3 regions of the Kitasatospora sp. NPDC057936 genome follow, and region 1 is predicted to be linked to each of the others. Evidence: riboswitches for the same ligand, from Rfam matches in the RefSeq annotation. Region 1 holds a riboswitch; each other region holds the start of a gene.
The links. Region 1 has a riboswitch for S-adenosylmethionine ahead of thrC (threonine synthase). Riboswitches for the same ligand answer to the same signal wherever they lie in the genome.
Positions count from the first base shown of each region.

Region 2: linked by a shared signal. The riboswitch ahead of ACFVU9_RS18905 (aminotransferase class V-fold PLP-dependent enzyme) and the one ahead of thrC (threonine synthase) in region 1 are both predicted to bind S-adenosylmethionine.
Region 3: linked by a shared signal. The riboswitch ahead of ACFVU9_RS14740 (IclR family transcriptional regulator) and the one ahead of thrC (threonine synthase) in region 1 are both predicted to bind S-adenosylmethionine.

Region 1 covers NZ_JBHVPD010000025.1:78,857-85,273, forward strand. Annotated here, with positions in the region: gene ACFVU9_RS16185 (trehalose-6-phosphate synthase) at 1-359, opposite strand, end outside; gene ACFVU9_RS16190 (glucosyl-3-phosphoglycerate synthase) at 625-1,653, opposite strand; SAM riboswitch class I at 1,796-1,928, shown strand; gene thrC (threonine synthase) at 1,946-3,226, shown strand; gene ACFVU9_RS16200 (ubiquitin-like small modifier protein 1) at 3,250-3,528, shown strand; gene ACFVU9_RS16205 (cold-shock protein) at 4,073-4,273, shown strand; gene groL (chaperonin GroEL) at 4,584-6,203, shown strand; gene ACFVU9_RS16215 (hypothetical protein) at 6,294-6,417, shown strand, end outside.
Region 2 covers NZ_JBHVPD010000032.1:69,870-76,286, reverse strand. Annotated here, with positions in the region: gene ACFVU9_RS18920 (hypothetical protein) at 1-261, opposite strand, end outside; gene ACFVU9_RS18915 (rhomboid family intramembrane serine protease) at 464-1,246, shown strand; gene ACFVU9_RS18910 (Lrp/AsnC ligand binding domain-containing protein) at 1,288-1,569, shown strand; gene ACFVU9_RS18905 (aminotransferase class V-fold PLP-dependent enzyme) at 1,580-2,992, opposite strand; SAM riboswitch class IV at 3,045-3,162, opposite strand; gene trpD (anthranilate phosphoribosyltransferase) at 3,272-4,348, opposite strand; gene ACFVU9_RS18895 (hypothetical protein) at 4,465-4,890, opposite strand; gene ACFVU9_RS18890 (heme-copper oxidase subunit III) at 5,289-5,909, shown strand; gene ACFVU9_RS18885 (c-type cytochrome) at 6,097-6,417, shown strand, end outside.
Region 3 covers NZ_JBHVPD010000022.1:63,140-69,556, reverse strand. Annotated here, with positions in the region: gene ACFVU9_RS14755 (hypothetical protein) at 1-601, opposite strand, end outside; gene ACFVU9_RS14750 (hypothetical protein) at 607-1,023, opposite strand; gene ACFVU9_RS14745 (hypothetical protein) at 1,243-1,539, opposite strand; SAM riboswitch class I at 1,664-1,806, shown strand; gene ACFVU9_RS14740 (IclR family transcriptional regulator) at 2,005-2,718, shown strand; gene ACFVU9_RS14735 (threonine/serine exporter family protein) at 2,781-4,034, opposite strand; gene ACFVU9_RS14730 (DUF664 domain-containing protein) at 4,092-4,598, opposite strand; gene ACFVU9_RS14725 (TIGR01777 family oxidoreductase) at 4,785-5,726, opposite strand; gene ACFVU9_RS14720 (PadR family transcriptional regulator) at 5,881-6,417, shown strand, end outside.

The DNA of each region.
Region 1 (6,417 bases):
GTGGCGTAGAGCAGGTGGCTGACGAACCAGAGGGTCGAGTTGGCGACGCCGTTGTAGGCGCGGGCGAAGGTCTCCGGGTCGATGTCCAGCATCCGGACGGCCTGTCCGCCGACGTCGTGGCCGGCCAGGTCGAGGCGGCCGTGGGGGGCTTCGCGGGCGGCCCGGCGGTCCGCGTCGCCCAGGGCGGCGCACACCCAGACGGCGTTCGGGTCGTCGATCGCGGAGAGGCCGGAGACCAGGCCTCCGCCACCGCGTTTGAGGGTCAGCGTGCCGTCGTCCGCGGTGCTGAAGGAGACCGGTCCGCGGTTGGACGCCACCAGCACGGTCGCGCTCGAACGTTTGGTCGATGAATCGGCCATGAGTCCTCTTCTGGGTCTACCCGTTCACCCTTCGGGGTGGAATCCGAGCGTACGGCGGAGCGGAGCGCAGCGCGGCCGTACCGTCGAAGACCTGCGACATGCAGCGGTCAGGGCTTGGCCGCCATGAGGCTCCGCAGGGGTCGAGTGGGAAGCCTCCTCGTCGAGAGGGGGAGGAGTCACGGTTGGTACGTTGCCGGTCGGCAGACGTCGCAAACCAATCGCCGGACAACCGGCGAGATCGCAGCGGCCGCACTGTTCGGGTCTGTCACCCGTCGGTGCGGCGCTTCGCGTACTCGGGGACGGTGTGCATCGGGGGGCGTTCCGTGGCCGTCACGGGGTGGGTGTGGGCGGTGAACGCGCGGGTCTCCGGGTCGCGGGTGAACTGGGTGAGCAGCGGGTGGACGAGGTCGGCCGAGGCCTTGAGGCGGTGGGCGCGGTCGAGGCGTTCCAGCGCGGTGCGGTAGATGGTGGCGGCCATCCGGCCGAGGGCCTGGCCGTCCTGGTGGCGGTGGTGGCGGACGCCGACGTCGACCTGGGCCAGGGCGTCGAGGCCGACGAGCTCCAACGCGTCGACCAGGAGGCCGAGTTCGACGCCGTAGCCGGTGGGGAAGGGGAGCCGTTCGAGCAGTACGCGGCGGGCCGCGTACTCACCGCCGAGCGGCTGGACGAAACCGGCGAGTTCCGGCCAGTGCAGGTTGAGGAGGGGGCGGGCGACCAGTTCCGTCACCCGGCCACCGCCGGCCGGGAAGACCGCGTCGGGGTCCCCGGCGGAGCCGCTGACTTCGAGCGGGCGGTCGTACATGGCCTTGACCAGCTGGATGTCCGGCTCGGTGAGCAGCGGGCCGACGGTGCCGGAGACGAAGGCGGGGTCGAACTCGCGCAGGTCGGCGTCGACGAAGCAGACGATGTCGCCGCGGGTGACCAGCAGCGAGCGCCACAGCACCTCGCCCTTGCCGGGCACGGCGGGCAGCCGGGGCAGGATCCCGTCGCGCGGCACGACCCGGGCGCCGGCCGCGGCGGCCACGGCGGCGGTGTCGTCGGCGGAGCCGGAGTCGACGACGACGAGCTCGTCGACGAGGGGGAGGCGCTCCATCAGCTCGCGCCGGATCGTGCGGACGATGTCGCCGACGGTGGCCGCCTCGTCGAGGGCGGGCAGGACGACGCTGACGCTGTGGCCGGTGCGGCGCTTGGCCGCCAGGAGGGTGTCGACCGGCCGGTCGGCCGCACTCCACGAGCGGCGGCCCAGCCAGGAGGCCGCCTGCGGGAGGAGTGCGGGGGTCGGTTCGGCGGGCACGGGACTCTCCTCGGCGGATCGGGGTGGAACGGGCCATCTCGCGTGGCGGACGGTCCCTTTCGGGCTCGGCGCCTTCGGATACAGTCTTCGTACAGCGGTCGGACCTTCGCACGCCGGGGTCACCGCTGACGACAACTTCACATGCTCATCCAGAGGGACTGAGGGAACGGCCCGTTGACGTCCCGGCAACCTTCTCGCGCGGCTTTCACCAGGCCCCGGCGGGACAGGTGCCAATTCCGGCCCGTGGTGCGCCCGCACCACGGGGAAGATGAGGAGAGAGGCCTCCGCCATCATGGCTATCGACACAGTCGCACCCGCATCCGTGGATCTCGGCCCCGCCACCGCCCTGTCCTGTCGGGAGTGCGGCACCCGCTTCCCGCTCGGTCCGAGCTTCGCCTGTGTGGAGTGCTTCGGGCCGCTGGAGATCGCGTACGAGTTCGGGAGCGAGGCCGCCGAGGAGCTGCGCAAGCGCATCGAGGCCGGGCCCGCGTCGATCTGGCGCTACGCGCCGCTGCTGCCGGTGCCCGCGGACGTCGCTTCGAAGCCGAACCTGAATCCCGGCTGGACCCCGCTGGTCAAGGCGGACAACCTCGGTCGCGAGCTCGGGTTCACCGCGAACCTGTACGTGAAGGACGACTCGGGGAACCCGACGCACTCGTTCAAGGACCGCGTGGTGGCCTGCGCGATCGAGGCCGCGCGCGCCTTCGGCTACACCACGCTCTCCTGCTCGTCGACCGGCAACCTGGCCGGTGCGGTGGGTGCGGCGGCGGCCCGGGCCGGGTTCCGCTCGTGCGTGTTCATCCCGCACGACCTGGAGCAGGGCAAGGTCGTCATGGCCGGTGTGTACGGCGGCGAGCTGGTCGGCATCGAGGGCAACTACGACGACGTGAACCGCTTCTGCTCGGAGCTGATCGGCGACCCGGCCGGCGAGGGCTGGGGCTTCGTCAACGTCAACCTCCGCCCGTACTACGGCGAGGGCTCCAAGACGCTCGCGTACGAGATCTGCGAGCAGCTCGGCTGGCGGCTGCCGGAGCAGATCGTCATCCCGATCGCCTCGGGCTCGCAGCTCACGAAGATCGACAAGGGCCTGCAGGAGCTGATCAAGCTCGGGCTGGTCGAGGACCGGCCGTACCGGATCTTCGGCGCCCAGGCCGAGGGCTGCTCGCCGGTCTCCGCGGCGTTCAAGGCCGGCCGGGACGTGATCAAGCCGGTGAAGCCGGACACCATCGCCAAGTCGCTGGCGATCGGCAACCCGGCGGACGGCCCGTACGTGCTGGACATCGCGCGGCGCACCGGCGGAGCGGTCGAGGACGTCACCGACGCCGAGGTGGTGGCCGCCATCCGGCTGCTGGCCCGCACCGAGGGCATCTTCGCCGAGACCGCGGGCGGCGTGACCGTCGGCGTGCTCAAGAAGCTGGTCGAGACCGGGCAGCTGGATCCGGCCAAGGAGACCGTCGCGATCAACACCGGTGACGGCCTCAAGACCCTGGACGCCGTCGCCGATGCCGGGATGACCGCGGTCATCCGCCCGACGCTGGAGTCCTTCCGCACCGCCGGCCTCGCGTCCGCCTGATTCCCCCACGAGGAGAGCCACCCATGAGCGCCACCGTCCGCATCCCCACCATCCTGCGCACCTACACCGGCGGGTCCGCCGAGGTCACCGCCGACGGCGGGACCCTGGGCGACGTCATCGCCGACCTGGAGAAGAACCACGCGGGCATCTCCGCGCGCATCCTGGACGACACCGGCAAGCTGCGCCGTTTCGTGAACGTGTACGTGAACGACGACGACGTGCGATTCGCCGAGGGACTGGCGACCGAGATCAAGGACGGTGCCAGCGTCTCGATCATTCCGGCGGTGGCCGGCGGCTGCTGAGCCGCGCCCCGCTCCGACCGGCCGCCCGCGCGCACGGAATTCCGCATTCCGTGCGCGGGGGCGGCCGCTCGCATTTCGGCGGGAATATTTCCCGGTCGAGTGGGAGTAGAGTGTCGCTCGGCCGGGAACAAGGGTCCCCCTCACCCTCCCCGTGCGAACCGCCGCTCCGCCGTCCGTCCGTTGAGACCGCCCGGGGACCGGGTCCGGGAAACATGTCACGCGGATGTCAGAATTCTCCAGGGGATTTGTGTAATCCGTCCGCTATGTCCGGCGTGAATTGCGGAGTTCCTTCCGATTCGGCCCGTCCTGTCCCTTGACGCGGACCCGGAATTCACCGCGGAGGGCCCTGTTGCAGAGGGCGTCGATCCGGATACATTCAGCCGCGGTCGACGCAATCACCCGCTCACGGATGCCGTTCGGGGCGGTTGATCGCGGCGTGCACGGCTGCGCCCAGGGGGGGTTCCCCGGGCCGGCCTTCACAACCAACCCGGGCCCGCGACCTGCGGGACCGTGAAGGGCCAGCACAGCACTAGGGGAGTTCGGAATGGCTCAGGGCACCGTCAAGTGGTTCAACGCGGAGAAGGGCTACGGCTTCATCGCGGTCGACGGTGGTGCGGACGTCTTCGTCCACTACAGCGCGATCCAGATGGACGGCTACCGCACCCTCGAGGAGGGCCAGCGGGTCGAGTTCGAGATCTCCCAGGGACAGAAGGGCCCGCAGGCGGACATGGTCCGCGCGGTCTGACCCCTTCCGGCTCCAGGAGCTCGGCGCGGCCCACGGCTGGTGACCACTCGCTTCTCGACGGGCCCGCGCGACACGCGTCGTGCGGGCCCGTCGGCGTTCCCGCGGCGGCTCCCGGCTTGGCGATTGGGCTTGCACTCGACCACCCGGAGTGCTAATCATTGGCGTTAGCACTCACAGCTTGAGAGTGACAGCGGACCGGGTCGGTGAGGCCCTGGGAGCGGTAGGGGAATAGACCCCCGCACACCTTGGCCGTCCGTCGCGGGCACCCCTTGGTCCGAGCAGTCGACCGTGTCCCGGAGGACCACTTCAGATGGCCAAGATCATCGCCTTTGATGAGGAAGCTCGCCGCGGCCTTGAGCGTGGCATGAACCAGCTCGCCGACGCAGTGAAGGTCACGCTCGGCCCCAAGGGTCGCAACGTCGTGCTGGAGAAGAAGTGGGGCGCCCCCACGATCACCAACGACGGTGTCTCCATCGCCAAGGAGATCGAGCTCGAGGACCCGTACGAGAAGATCGGCGCGGAGCTCGTCAAGGAGGTCGCCAAGAAGACGGACGACGTCGCGGGTGACGGCACCACCACCGCCACCGTGCTCGCCCAGGCCCTGGTTCGCGAGGGTCTGCGCAACGTCGCCGCCGGCGCCAACCCGATGGCCCTGAAGCGCGGCATCGAGAAGGCCGTCGCCGCCGTCTCGGACCAGCTCCTGGCCCAGGCCACCGACGTGGAGACCAAGGAGCAGATCGCCTCCACCGCCTCCATCTCGGCCGCCGACACCCAGATCGGCGAGCTCATCGCCGAGGCCATGGACAAGGTCGGCAAGGAAGGCGTCATCACCGTCGAGGAGAGCAACACCTTCGGTCTGGAGCTCGAGCTCACCGAGGGCATGCGCTTCGACAAGGGCTACATCTCCGCCTACTTCGCCACCGACCTGGAGCGGATGGAGGCGACGTTCGAGGACCCGTACATCCTCATCGCCAACTCCAAGATCGGCGGCATCAAGGACCTGCTCCCGCTGCTGGAGAAGGTCATGCAGAGCGGCAAGCCGCTCGTCATCATCGCCGAGGACGTCGAGGGCGAGGCCCTCTCGACCCTGATCGTCAACAAGATCAAGGGCGTCTTCAAGTCCGTCGCCGTCAAGGCCCCGGGCTTCGGCGACCGCCGCAAGGCCATGCTCCAGGACATCGCCACCCTCACCGGCGGCACCGTGATCTCCGAGGAGGTCGGCCTGAAGCTGGAGAACGCCGGTCTGGACCTCCTGGGCGGCGCCCGCAAGGTCGTCATCACCAAGGACGAGACCACGATCGTCGACGGTGCCGGCGAGAGCGAGATGGTCGCGGGCCGCGTGAACCAGATCCGCGCCGAGATCGAGAACAGCGACTCGGACTACGACCGCGAGAAGCTCCAGGAGCGCCTCGCCAAGCTGGCCGGCGGCGTGGCCGTCATCAAGGCCGGCGCGGCCACCGAGGTGGAGCTCAAGGAGCGCAAGCACCGCATCGAGGACGCCGTCCGCAACGCCAAGGCCGCCGTCGAGGAGGGCATCGTCGCCGGTGGTGGCGTCGCCCTGCTGCAGGCCGCCGTCGCGTTCGACAAGCTGGAGCTCGAGGGCGACGAGGCCACCGGTGCCAACATCGTCCGCGTGGCGCTGGAGGCCCCGATCAAGCAGATCGCGACCAACGCTGGCCTCGAGGGCGGCGTCGTGGTGGAGAAGGTGCGCAACCTCCCCGCCGGTCACGGCCTGAACGCCGCCACCAACGAGTACGTCGACCTGATCGCCGTGGGCATCATCGACCCGGCCAAGGTGACCCGCTCGGCGCTGCAGAACGCCGCCTCGATCGCGGCCCTGTTCCTGACCACCGAGGCCGTCATCGCCGACAAGCCGGAGAAGGCCGCGGCCCCGGCCGGCGGCATGCCGGGCGGTGACATGGACTTCTGATCCGGGTCGTACGACCGGATCGGTGTTCCGATCGCGTGGGCGGTTCCCTTCGGGGGCCGCCCACGCGGCGTTGTTTGGGAGAATCGACGGATGGCTGACATCGAGACCGCCCTGCACGAGGCCCGTGCGCAGATCCTGTCCGACCTCACCGCGCGGGACGTGGCGGACGCCGCCGTCGTCTCGCTCGTGGAGCAGGCCGTCACGCACCGGCGGT
Region 2 (6,417 bases), on a different contig from region 1:
ACCCTGCTCGGCCTCGACCGCCGCGTCGTCCGCGCCCGGGCGGGCGACCAGCTCGACCTGGTCCACCGCGTTGCACCAGCGGCAGCGCACCGTCTCGACCGTCTCGCTCAGGACTTCGGTCTCCTCGACCTTGGACTCGCCGGCCAGGTCGAAGTGCAGGAACTCGGTGACCCGCGCGGAGCGGGTCACGTCGAAGCGGGTGAGGTTGCCGCACAGGGTGCAGCGCCAACGCGTCTCGGCGGTCAGAGCGGGGACGGTCATCGGGGGTCCTCTCGGGTGGTCCCTGGGTGGGCTAGGCGCTCCCCCCGGAGCCCCGGCATCGGCGGCGGGAGGCGGGAATGCCCGCCCCAAGCCTATTGCCTGGGGCAACCATCACGGCCACCGGTTCGGGCGATCGGGACGGCTAGTCCACCTGCCGTACAGCGCGGTGTCACGGAGGGCCCGCGGAGGGATGCTTGGCCGCATGGCGCTCGCGGCCCCCGGCCACACCGACGCGCGGGACGGCGGCCCCGCGGTGCCCGCCCCGGCGGTCACCTACGCCCTGATCGCGCTCAACACCCTGGTCTTCCTGTTCGGGCCGGCCGCCGGACTCAACCCCCTCTACGGCACCGGGCAGGCCCGGCTCTGCGCCGAGCAGCGGTACGAGCAGCGCTGGGGCGCCGTCCCCGCCGAACTGCTGGCCGGGCGCCCGCTGACGGCCGAACAGCTCGCCGAGGCCCCGGACCCGGCCCCCGGCTGCCCGGCCGCTCCCACGCCGGGCAAGCGCCCGGCCGTCTCCGTCCTCACCGGCCTCTTCCTGCACGCCGGCTGGCTGCACCTGGCCGGCAACCTGCTCTTCCTCCACGTCTTCGGCCCCACCGTCGAACGGCGGGTCGGCCGGGCCCGCTTCCTCCTCTTCTACCTGGCCGCCGGGAGCCTCGCGACGTACGGCTTCGCCCTCGCCGAGGCGCACTCGGCGGACTCCACCCGCGTCCTGATCGGAGCCTCCGGCGCGATCTCCGCCGTCCTGGGCGCCTACCTGCGCTTCCACCCGCGCTCCCGGGTGACGACGCTCGTCCCGCTGCTGCTCTTCCTGCCGCTGCGGTTCCCGGCCTGGCTGGTGCTGGGCCTCTGGTTCGCCCTGCAGTGGTGGTCGGTGCACTCGGCCGGGCCCGGGGTCGCCTACCTGGTCCACGTGATCGGCTTCTGCGCCGGCTTCCTCTACGCCTGCACCGTCGTCGGTCACCCCCCGAGACGACCCGGCTGAGGCCCGATACGCTGGCGCCACCCCACGAAGGAGCCGGAACAGTGATCACCGCCATCGTCCTGATCAAGACCAGTGTCGACCGCATCCCGGAGATCGCCGAGGCCATCGCCGCCATCGAGGGCGTCAGCGAGGTGTACTCGGTGACCGGCGGCTACGACCTGGTCGCGATGGTGCGGGTGCGCAAGCACGACGACCTGGCCGACGTCATCCCGGGCCGGCTGAACAAGGTCCCGGGCGTCGCCCACACCGAGACCCAGATCGCCTTCCGCACCTACTCCCAGCACGACCTGGAGGCCGCGTTCGCGCTCGGCCTGGACGAGTAGTCCTCAGTCCTCAGTCCTCACGGCGAGTGTCGGCGACGCAACGGCCGCCCTCGTTCCGGTAGTTCCACGCCGCGCCGTCCGTGACCAGCTCGCGGACGGCGGTCAGGAAGCGGTCGACGTGCTCGTCCGGGGTCCCGGCGCCGAAGCTGACCCGGATGGCGTTCAGGCTGCGCTCGCCCGGCAGCGACGGCTCCGGCGCGCCGCACTCGGACGGCGCCACGTCCTCGTCGCCGAGCAGCGTGCGCACCAGCGGGTGCGCGCAGAACAGCCCGTCGCGCACGCCGATGCCGTACTCGGCGGAGAGCGCGGCCGAGAAGTGCGAGCTGTTCCAGCCCCGGACGACGAAAGACAGCACGCCCACCCGCGCCGAGTCGGAGCCGAACAGGCTCAGCACCTTGACCTGCGGGATCTCCGCCAGCCCGGCCGTGAGCCGGGCGATCAGCGCCTGCTCGCGGGCCTCCAGCGCGTCGAAGCCGGCCTCGCTCAGCGCCCGGCAGGCGGACGCGATGGCGTAGGCGCCGATGACGTTCGGCGAGCCGGCCTCGTGCCGGGCCGGGCCGGTGTGCCACTGGACGGCCACCGAGCCGTCGGCCTCCCGGGCCACCGTCCGAGTCGCACCGCCGCCGGCCAGGTACGGCTCGGCCGCGTCCAGCCAGTCCGCCCGGCCGGCCAGCACCCCGGCGCCGAACGGCGCGTAGATCTTGTGGCCGGAGAAGGCGATCCAGTCGACGTCCAGCTCGGCCACCGAGACCCGGTGATGCGGGGCGAGCTGCGCGGCGTCCAGCACCACCCGGGCGCCGTGCCGGTGCGCGGTCGCGGTGAGCTCGGCGACCGGCCACAGCTCGCCGGTGACGTTCGAGGCGCCGGTGACGCACAGCAGCTTCGGGCCCTCGGGCGCCCCGGCGAGCGCGGCGTCCAGCGCGGCGACGGCCTCGGCGTGCGAGCGGGGAGCGCGCAGGTAGGTGACGTCGAGCCCGGCGTGGGCCCAGGGCAGCAGCGAGGCGTGGTGCTCGGTCTCGAACGCGAACACCCGGGTGCCGGCCGGCAGCGCGGCGGCGAGCAGGTTGAGCGAGTCGGTGGTGGCCCGGGTGAAGACCACCTGGTCGCCCTCGCGCAGGCCGAGGAACTCGCCGACGGTCCGGCGGCTCTGCTCGAACAGGTCGGTGGACAGCTGCGAGAGGTACCCGGCGCCGCGGTGCACGCTGCCGTAGTAGGGGGCGTACGCGGCGACGTCGTCCCACACCCGCTGCAGCGCCGGCGAGCTGGCCGCGTAGTCGAGCGGCGCGTAGCCGACCTTCTCGCCGTTGGCGAGCGGCACCTGGACGTCGTGGCCGAGGACGGCGAGGGGGGCGCTCGAAAGGGGGCGAGCGGAGCTCGTCGCAAGAAGGGCGGTGGTGGGCGACGACTGGGCGGCGAGAGACATGAGGATGCACTCCTTCGGAGGTCGAGGGACCCCGGGAGTGCTAGTCGTCGGGCGTCCGCGCTTGCCTCGCGGACGGTTCGCCGCGCGGCCCGGTCCTCACCCAGGGCACCCCGCCACGGACGGAGGGTTGCCGGACAGCAAGCTGGGGCTTGTCGCTGTCACTCATGACCTGGACAGGACTCTAGGTCGCGTCCGCCCGGTGGTCAAACAGGCATCCACCATCCGGACAGCCGAAGGGGCCCGCGGCGACGAACTGCCACGGGCCCCTCAACTCGCTTGTCAGTCCCGGCCGGTGGCCTCCGACCAGCGCCGCAGCAGCTCCTGCGCCGCGCCCGAGTCCACGGCCGCCGCGGCCCGCTCCATGCCGGCCGCCAGCTGCTCGGCGAGCGGCGCGTCCGTCAGGTCCAGCGCCACCAGCGCCGCCGCCGTGTTGAGCAGGACGGCGTCCCGCACCGGCCCGCGCTCCCCGGCCAGCAGCCGGCGCGCGACCTCGGCGTTGTAGGAGGCGTCCGCCCCGCGGAGCGCCTCGATGCCGACGAGCTCGATGCCGACGTCCCGCGGGTCGAAGGCGGTCTCGGTGACGATGCCGTCCCGCACGATCCACACCTGCGACGTCGTGGTGACGGTCAGCTCGTCCAGGCCGTCGTCGCCGCGGAAGACCAGCGCCGTGGAGCCGCGCCGGGCGAGGACGCCCGCGATCAGCCCGGCGAGCCGGGTGTCGAAGCAGCCGACGGCGTGCGCGGTGACCTTCGCCGGGTTGGTCAGCGGGCCGAGGATGTTGAACGCGGTCGGCACCCCGAGGTCGCGCCGGGCGGTGGCGGCGTGCCGCATCGACGGGTGGAACCTCGCCGCGAAGCAGAAGGTGAGCCCGACCTCCTCGGCCACCTCGGCGACCCGCCGGGCCGACAGGTCCAGGGCGATGCCGAGCTTCTCCAGCACGTCCGACGACCCGCTCGCCGAGGAGGACGCCCGGTTGCCGTGCTTGACCACCTTGGCACCGGCGGCCGCGGCGACGATCGCGGACATCGTGGAGATGTTGACGGTCTTGGCGCGGTCGCCGCCGGTACCGACGATGTCCACCGCCGGGCCCGGGATGTCCAGCGGCTCGGCGTGCGCGTACATCGCGTCCACCAGGCCGCTGATCTCGTCGACCGTCTCGCCCTTGGCCCGCAGCGCCACCATGAACCCGGCGACCTGGACGGGGGACGCCTCGCCGCTCATGATCCGGTCCATCGCCCACGCGGTGGCCGAGCGGTCGAGGTCCTCCCCCTTCAACAGCGCCGCCAGGAGGTCCGGCCAGGTGCGGACCACCTGCGCGGGGTCGGTACCACCGTTCGCAGGGTTCACGTTCACCATGGCTGACTCCAGCTGTTGTCGGTTCCCCCAGGGGGGACGTCCGTACGGATGGAGTCAGCCTATCGAGCGGCGGGGTACCTCCGGCCCTGTCTTCTCTAGTACTGAGACGGCGCCGCTCAGCGCGTCGCGGGGGCCCGCTTGGCCAGGCGCGCCCGCAGCAGCGTGGCCACCGCCCCGGCCAGCGCGACCGGGTCGACCGGGCGCGAGATCGCCGCGTCGGCCCGGCTCCAGGCGGCCAGCCAGGAGTCCTGCGGCCGGCCGATCAGCACCAGCACCGGCGGGCAGCCGTAGATCTCGTCCTTGAGCTGGCGCCCGAGTCCGAGCCCGCCGGCCGGCACCGCCTCGCCGTCCAGGATGCAGAGGTCGACGCCGCCCTTCTCCAGCGCCCGCAGCACCGCGGGGGTGGTCGCGCACTCCAGGTAGGACAGCTCCGGCAGATCCTCGGCGGGCCGGCGGCCGAGCGCCGTCAGCACCTGCTCGCGGGTGTTGCGGTCGTCGCTGTAGACGAGGACGGTGAGCGTCTCATCGGTCGTGTACGCCATTGACCCTGCTCCCTCAAGTGTGATCCGGACCACGTTCGCCTGACCCGGATGCTACTCCGGATCACCCCCGGCCGAGCCCTCCCCCGCGCGCGTTCCTCCTCAAGGCGCCGCGCCCGGGGCTCACCCGCCCGGAGGACGCCCCGTCACCCGGCCACGCGCAGTCCACCCGGACGGCCGACAGCCGGGCCCGCTCCCCTACCTCCGGGCACTGCGCCGACCGTGCATCGACACGCTGGGCAACGGGGTCCAAGGGCCCTCCGAGGAACCGTCAGAAAAGGGACACGCCGCTGCTCAGGTGCCGTCCGGGCACCTGGGTGCCCCCCAAGCGGGCATACCGCACGCACCGGACACTCCGAGGGAGACCCCCCGGCGTGAAGACGGAATAAGGGACCGACATAATGTCCGTCGTGGCGACAGCAACAGCAGTAGAAACCGGGCACGCGCACGGATCGGTCAACCGGCCGAACATGGTCAGCGTCGGAACGATCGTCTGGCTCAGTTCCGAGTTGATGTTCTTCGCGGCCCTCTTCGCGATGTACTTCACGCTCCGCTCCGTCAAGGGGCCGGAGTTCTGGACCGAGAAGGCGCACGCCCTCAACGTGCCCTTCTCCTCGGTCAACACCACGATCCTGGTGCTCTCCTCGCTGACCTGCCAGCTCGGCGTGTTCGCCGCCGAGCGCGGGGACGTGAAGAAGCTCCGCTCGTGGTTCGTCATCACCTTCGTGATGGGCGCGATCTTCATCGGCGGTCAGATCTTCGAGTACACCGAGCTGGTCAAGAAGGACGGCCTCTCGCTGTCCTCCGACCCGTACGGCACGGTGTTCTACCTGACCACCGGCTTCCACGGTCTGCACGTGACGGGTGGTCTGATCGCCTTCCTGCTGGTCCTGGGACGGACGTACGCAGCCAAGCGCTTCACGCACGAGCAGGCCACCGCCGCCATCGTGGTGTCGTACTACTGGCACTTCGTCGACGTCGTGTGGATCGGCCTGTTCGCGACCATCTACCTGATCAAGTAACCAGCTGATCAGGTCGCTGGCCACCGGCTGCGGCCCCCGCCCTCACCGGCGCAGGGCCGCTTCTGCCGGTGCCGACGCTCCCACCGACCGACCGCGCGCGCAGCCCTAGCCGGGCCGCCTCGTGCCGGCCAGACCGGCAGCCGGGTGCACCCACCAGTCGACCAGATCCTGACACCGGGGTTATTCCGTGAAAAAGCTCTCCGCACGACGGCGCCACCCATTGGCGGCGCTGGTCGTCCTACTTCTCGCCCTGGCGGCAACCGGGGGGCTGTACGCCGTGTTCGCGCCCGCCGGCAAGGCGCAGGCCGACGTCGCCGCGCAGTCGCTCGCGATCGACGAGGGTAAGAAGCTCTTCGCCGTCGGCTGCTCGTCCTGCCACGGCCTGAACGGCGAGGGCAGCAGCGACGGCCCGAGCCTGGTCGGCGTCGGTTCCGCCGCCGTCGACTTCCAGGTCGCCACCGGCCGCATGCCGGCCCAGCAGCCCGGCTCGCAGGTCCCGCGCAAGAAG
Region 3 (6,417 bases), on a different contig from region 1:
GCCCGACGAACCAGCTGCACCACGTGTAGGCCTCGGGCAGGATGAAGGTCTTCGTCTCGCCGCCGCCGGTGCTTCCGCCGCAGGCGTCGGTCCGCACGGTGCCCGTCGTCCACTTCATGACGACCCCGTACAGGGCGTAGGCGGTGGTGCCGGGCGGCACCTGGATGGCGACCTTGGTGTTGGTGGACTTGGACGAGGTGCGGGAGACGGACGAGTCGGTCCGGTGCTCGTAGTCGAAGACGGCGTTCGCCTGGCCCTCGGCCGCGGGGACGAAGGCCGAGGCGCCGGTGACGAGCGCGGTGCCCGCCACGGCGACGTGGGCCTTGACCGTCGTGCTCTCCGACTCCTGGATGGAGAGGGTCTGTTCGCGGGTGGTGCTCACCGACCAGGTCTCCGTCGAGCCGGTCTGGTTCTGCGACATCTGGGCGTCGACGACCTCCAGCGCCGTGCCGCCGTCCTTGACGTTGGTGTAGACGTAGGAGGTGTCGCACTTCGGCGGAGGGGCGGCCGCGTGGCCGGAGCTGCCGCAGCCGACGAGGGGGGTGAGGAGCGCGACGGTCACGAGGAGCGGCGCCGCGCCGCGCGCCGGTCGGATCGTCATGGTCCTCACCCGACCTTCAGGGAGAGGGACTTGACCACCACGCCGTTGTAGAGCGCCTGGACCTGGACGCTCCCCGCGATGACGAGGTCGATCCGCTTGGTGTAGACGTGCCGGCCCTGGGCGACCGTGACCGGCAGGCTGCGTGCCTCGGGTTCGGACTGCCCGCCGCGGACCAGGTCGAGTTGTACCGTCCCGCCCGCGCCGCCCGCGTCGGTGATGAAGGCCACGTAGGCGGTCTGGCCGACCGGGAACGTGGTCGAGGCCCCGGTGATCCGCTGCTGCCCGGTGTCGAACCCGGTACCGGTCACGAGGTCCTGCACGCCGTCGTGGGCCTGGCTCGTGCCGGAGGAGCAGGCCGCGGCTGCGCACAGCGCCACGGCGACCACCCCCGACCGCACGACCGGACCCTGGCGACCGTTCATGTGCTCGCCCTCCGCTCGGGGACGGTCGAGAAGGGGACCGTCGGTAAAACGGTAGAGCTCCGGTCGCGGCTCGGTGAGGGATATGCGAAGTCGTGGCACTGCCGCTTCGAAACCGTGACAGATGTCCGGATCCGCGACGCGAGCGCCCCGATTCGGAACGGAGGTTTCGGTGATCTTCCTTGACCGGAACAGGATGTGACGGATGGTCAGGCCGACGCCCTACGGGGCGGCCGTGCCACCCTCGCCCAGGACGGGCGCCACCAGCCGGCCGAGTTCGGCGGCCTGCGGGGCGGGGACGTGGGCGGCCAGGGCCTCGGCGATGGACGCGGCCCACTGCGCGCGGGTGATCCGCCCGAGCAGCAGCGGGAGGTCGCGCTCGGGGGCGAACGCGATCTCCGTCGTCGTGCCCGGGGCGAGGCCGGCGGCCCGTTCGAGCCGCGTCACCTCGTCGCCGTCGTAGAAGCGGATGACGCCGTCCAGGTCGCAGAGCAGGGCGTCGAATGCGAGGTCGGTCATGGCCGGTGATCATGCCAGAGCCCCGCGGACCGGGCCCGGCGGGAGCCGTGCTCCCACGAAGCGGAGGTGTACGGGGTAGGGGGAGTTTGGCGGGCGGGGCGGGGAGTCTTGTATCGTTCCTCGCGAATCATCCAGAGGGGTGGAGGGACCGGCCCTACGAAGCCCCGGCAACTCCCCGTTCGACCCGGCGTCCGAAGTACGCGCCGTGCCGTCCGGGATCAGTGCCAACTCCGGCCTGTCGCCAACGTGGCGCGGGAAAGATGAGGAGACACGGTGCTCTCTGTGCTGTCCTTCGCCCGGGCGCTTCCCGCCCCGGCCCTTCCGCGTACCCGTCTCGTGCCCGGCGCAGGCATCCGGCCGACTTCTCCGGCCCGTTCTCGCTGACCACCCCCGCGCTCCCCGCGGGGAGCCCCCGCGTGCCGAACCCACCCGTCGGCCGCGGATTCGAGACTGGAGTACCCATCCATGGAGCTCACGAGCGGCGTCGGCGTGCTCGACAAGGCCACCGCGATCCTCGCCACCCTGGAGTCCGGCCCCATCACCCTGGCCGGACTCGCCGCCGCCACCGGCCTGGCACGCCCCACCGCCCACCGGCTGGCCGTCGCGCTGGAACACCACCGGCTGGTGACCAGGGACCTGCAGGGCCGGTTCGTCCTCGGCCCCCGGCTCGCCGAGCTGTCGGCGGCGGCGGGGGAGGACCGGCTGCTGGCCGCCGCCGGGTCGGTGCTCGTGCACCTGCGCGACGTCACCGGCGAGAGCGCCCAGCTGTACCGCCGTCAGGGCGAGGTCCGGATCTGCGTGGCCGTCGCGGAGCGGCTCTCCGGTCTGCGCGACACGGTGCCGGTGGGGGTCACGCTCCCAATGAAGGTCGGCGCCGCCGCCCAGATCCTGCTCGCCTGGGAGGAACCGGAGCGCCTCCACCGGGGGCTCCAGGGGGCGCGCTTCACGGCCACGGCCCTCAGCGGCGTACGGCGGCGGGGCTGGGCGCAGTCCATCGGCGAGCGCGAGCTCGGGGTCGCGTCCGTGTCGGCGCCGGTGCGCGGGCCGTCCAACCGGGTGGTGGCCGCGGTCACCGTCTCCGGCCCGATCGAACGGCTCACCCGGCACCCGGGCGCGCGCCTGTCCCAGGCCGTCATCGAGGCGGCGAACCACCTCACCGAGGCGCTGCGCCACCCGTGACCGGCCCGGCCCCGGGCCTGAGGCGTCGGCTCAGGCCCGAGGCCCGGGCCCGGGGCGTCGGCTCAGGCCCGAGGCGCCGGCGTGAGGAGCGCCGGACGGGGAATGCGGCTGATCACCGAGCCGATCAGGGTGCCGATCGACACCCCGAAGACCGCCGAGACGGCCGCCAGCACCGACTGGGCCCCGTTGCCCACCTCGATCTGGGCGGTGTTCAGCAGGCCGAAGGAGCCCGGCACGACGATCCAGAACGCCGGCAGGTAGAGCACCTGCCAGAGCGGGCCGCCCGGCAGCCAGTGCACCAGGGTGGCGGCGACCGCGGCGGAGACCGCCCCGGCCAGGCCGCCGATCGCCGCGCCGTGCTCCGAGCCGATGACGACCTGGACGGTGACGCTCACCGCGATCACCGCGACGATCCACGGAACGGCGCTCGGCGGGGTGTTCACGTTGATCACGACGCCCGCGACGGCGATCGCGAGGCCGAGCCCGATCACCCACCAACTCGGCTTGGCCACCTGCACGTTGGCCAGCGCCGAGGCGGGCATGCCGATCGCGGTGGTGGCGGCGGCCACCCCGGCCAGGAACAGCGCGAGCTGCACCGCGCCGGACACCAGCCGGGCCGTCCCGGCGCTGGCCGAGCCCGCGGCGATCTCCGACAGGCCGGTGACCAGCAGCCCGCCCGGCAGCAGGATCGCCAGCGTGGCGACGATCGTCCGCAGCGGGCCGTCCAGCAGCGAGGCCTGCGCGAGCGCCAGGACGAGCAGCGCGACGAGGAACCCGGCCGTGACGGGCAGCAGCGGCCGCAGGGACGGCAGGCGCCGGGCGAGCACGGTCAGTCCCGCGACGACCAGCGAGCCGGCCCCGGCCGCCAGCACGTTCGCCGCGGCCGGCTGCAGGAACATGCAGACCCCGACCCCGACCGGCAGCGCCCCGAGGTCCGCCACCCACGTCGGCCAGCGGGCCGGCGCCCGGCGGATCGCGTCCAGCTCGGCGAGTGCCCGCGGCCCGTCGAGCCCGCCGGCGCGCAGCCGGTGCACCAGGTGGAGGACGTCGGCCGTCTGCTCGAAGCGCAGCGCGGCGCCGACGGGCCGGAACGCGGTGGCGTCGTCCGGGCCCAGCGAGACGAACAGCCCGTTGGTCAGGGCGGCGACCTGCACCCCGGGAGCCCCCAGCGCCCGCCCCAGGCCGTGGAGTTCCTCCTCGACGTCGTGGACGGGCAGACCACCGCCCAGGAGGGCGTCGCCCAGTTCGAGCAGGAGGCGGCGGAGCGGGTCGGGCGGGGCGGCGGTGCCCCGGACCGGGGGAGACGTGCGTGACATGGCACGTATCGTCCCATCCCGCCCGATTCGGTCCGACCGTGCCCTTCTTCCGGGCGGTCAGCCCCCGCCCAGGAGCCCGCGCACGTAGGCCGCCTGGCCGACGTGCTGGAGGTCGTCGGAGATCACGCTGACCAGCCGCACCCCCAGGGTGACCGGAGGGTCCCACGACTCGTCGACGACGCGCGCGAGGGACGGGCCGTTGAGCCTGCGCACGAAGTCGACCGTCCGGGCGTGGACGGCCTCGTGGTAGCCCAGCAGCAGCTCGGCGGTGGCGGTGACCTCGGCGACCTGGGCGGGCCGGTGCCCGTAGCCGGTGGCCGCCGCGGCGAACGGGAGGGCGAAGCGCTCCGCCCAGCCGTCCGCGGTCCACGCCTGCTCGCGGTCGGCCGCGTCGGCGACGTGGTCGTCCTGGATCCTGGTGAGGTGCCAGACCAGCCAGGCGATCGAGTTGGCCGGATCCCGCACCCGGAAGGCGAGCTGCTCGGGGGAGAGGCCGTCGACGACGCCGGCGACCTCCTCCCGGATCCGGCCGAACGCGTCCACGAGGAGATCGGCGCTGGTCACACCCGTCACTGTCGCCTCCCGATCGGGGTCGTCCGGGGCTCGGCCGCCCCGACGAGCATGTCCCGCCGCAGACCTCCCAGCCACTCGGCGGCCCTGGCGGCCCCGGCAGTCCTGTCTGGCAGTCTCGGCGGCCCCGGCAGTCCTGGCAGTCTCGGCAGCCCCGGGCGGCCTGGGCACCGGAGGCCGTCACCGCCCGCGCAGCCGCCGCACCAGGTCGCGGGCGGCCTGCGGCCAGTCCGGGTGCTCGAAGGCGAAGCCCGCGTCCAGCAGTCTGGCCGGCACGACGCGGCGGCTCTTCAGCAGCAGCTCGGTCTCCGAGCGCAGCGCGAAGGCGCCGAGCTCGGCCATCCAGCGCGTGGCGGGCAGGGCGAGCGGCATGCCCCAGGCCGCCCGCAGGTCGCGCATGAACTCGCGCTGGGGCAGCGGGTGCGGGGCGGCGAGGTTGACCGGGCCGGCGAGGTCGTCCCGGGTGGCGAGGAACTCGACGGCGCGGACGAAGTCCCGCTCGTGGATCCAGGACACGTACTGCGCGCCGCCCGCGATCGGCCCGCCGGCGCCGAGCCGGGCCAGCCAGGAGAGCGAGTCGAACGCCCCGCCGCGCTCCGGCCCGAGGACGACGGCGGTGCGCAGCGCGAGGCGGCGGGTGTGCGGGGTGTCGGCCTCGGCCTGGGCGTCCTCCCACGCGCGGGCGATGTCGATGCTGTACCGCCAGGAGGCCGGGGCGCCGGGCTCGGCGCCGCCGATCACGCCGTCGAGTTCGTCGTTGGGCGCGTCGTGGCGGTGGGCGTAGACGGTCGCGGTGCTCATCTGGAGCCAGACGGCGGGCGGGCGCCGGGCGGCGGCGATGGCCCGGCCGACGGCCCGGGTGGAGAGCACCCGGGAGTCCATCATGGCCCGCCGGTTCTCGTCCGTGTAGCGGCAGTTGACGCTGCGCCCGGCGAGGTTGAGCACCACGTCGCTGCCGTCGACCTCGGTCGCCCAGGCTCCGAGGTGCTGACCGTCCCACCAGATCTGGCGGGGCCCGGCGGGCCGGCGGCTGAGGACGACGACGCGGTGGCCGGCGGCGGTCAGGCGGTGGTCGAGCAGGGTGCCGAGCGCGCCGGAGCCGCCGGGAATGACGATCTTCATGGGTTCCCCCCTCATCTCGGGTTTCGAGCCTAGCGCCTCAATTGAACGCGTTCAAATATCCCGCGTCGCACGATCGGTGGTTCACATCGGTTAGCCGGATCCGTATAGTCGGATCCGGCTAACCGAGACCGACTAGAGATCGGCGAGTACCTCGATGGTGAAACGAAAGATCTCCAACACGCTGGCGCTGGCCGTGCTGGGCCTGCTGCAGGAACAGCCGATGCACCCGTACGAGATGGCCTCCACCCTGCGGGAACGGCACAAGGACAGCAGCTTCAAGGTCAACTCCGGCTCGCTGTACGACACGGTCGAGTCGCTCGTGCGGCACGGCTGGATCGAGCCGGTCCAGACGGCGCGCGACGGCCGGCGGCCGGAGCGCACCGTGTACGCGGTCACCGGCCCGGGCCAGGACGAGTTCGTCCAGTGGATCGACGAACTGCTGCGCACGCCCGTCGCGGAGTACCCGAAGTTCATGGCCGCGGTGTCCTACCTCGGCGCGCTCGGTCCGGACGGGGCGGCGGAGGCGCTCGCCGAACGGGCGGAGCACCTGGCCCGGCGGATCGAGGAGACGGGCACGGTGCTGGCCGACACGGTCGGCTCCGGCGGCGTCCCCCGGCTGTTCATGATCGAGGTCGAGTGCGCGCTGCACGCCTGGGAGGCCGAACTGGCCTGGACGCGGCGGACGATCGCC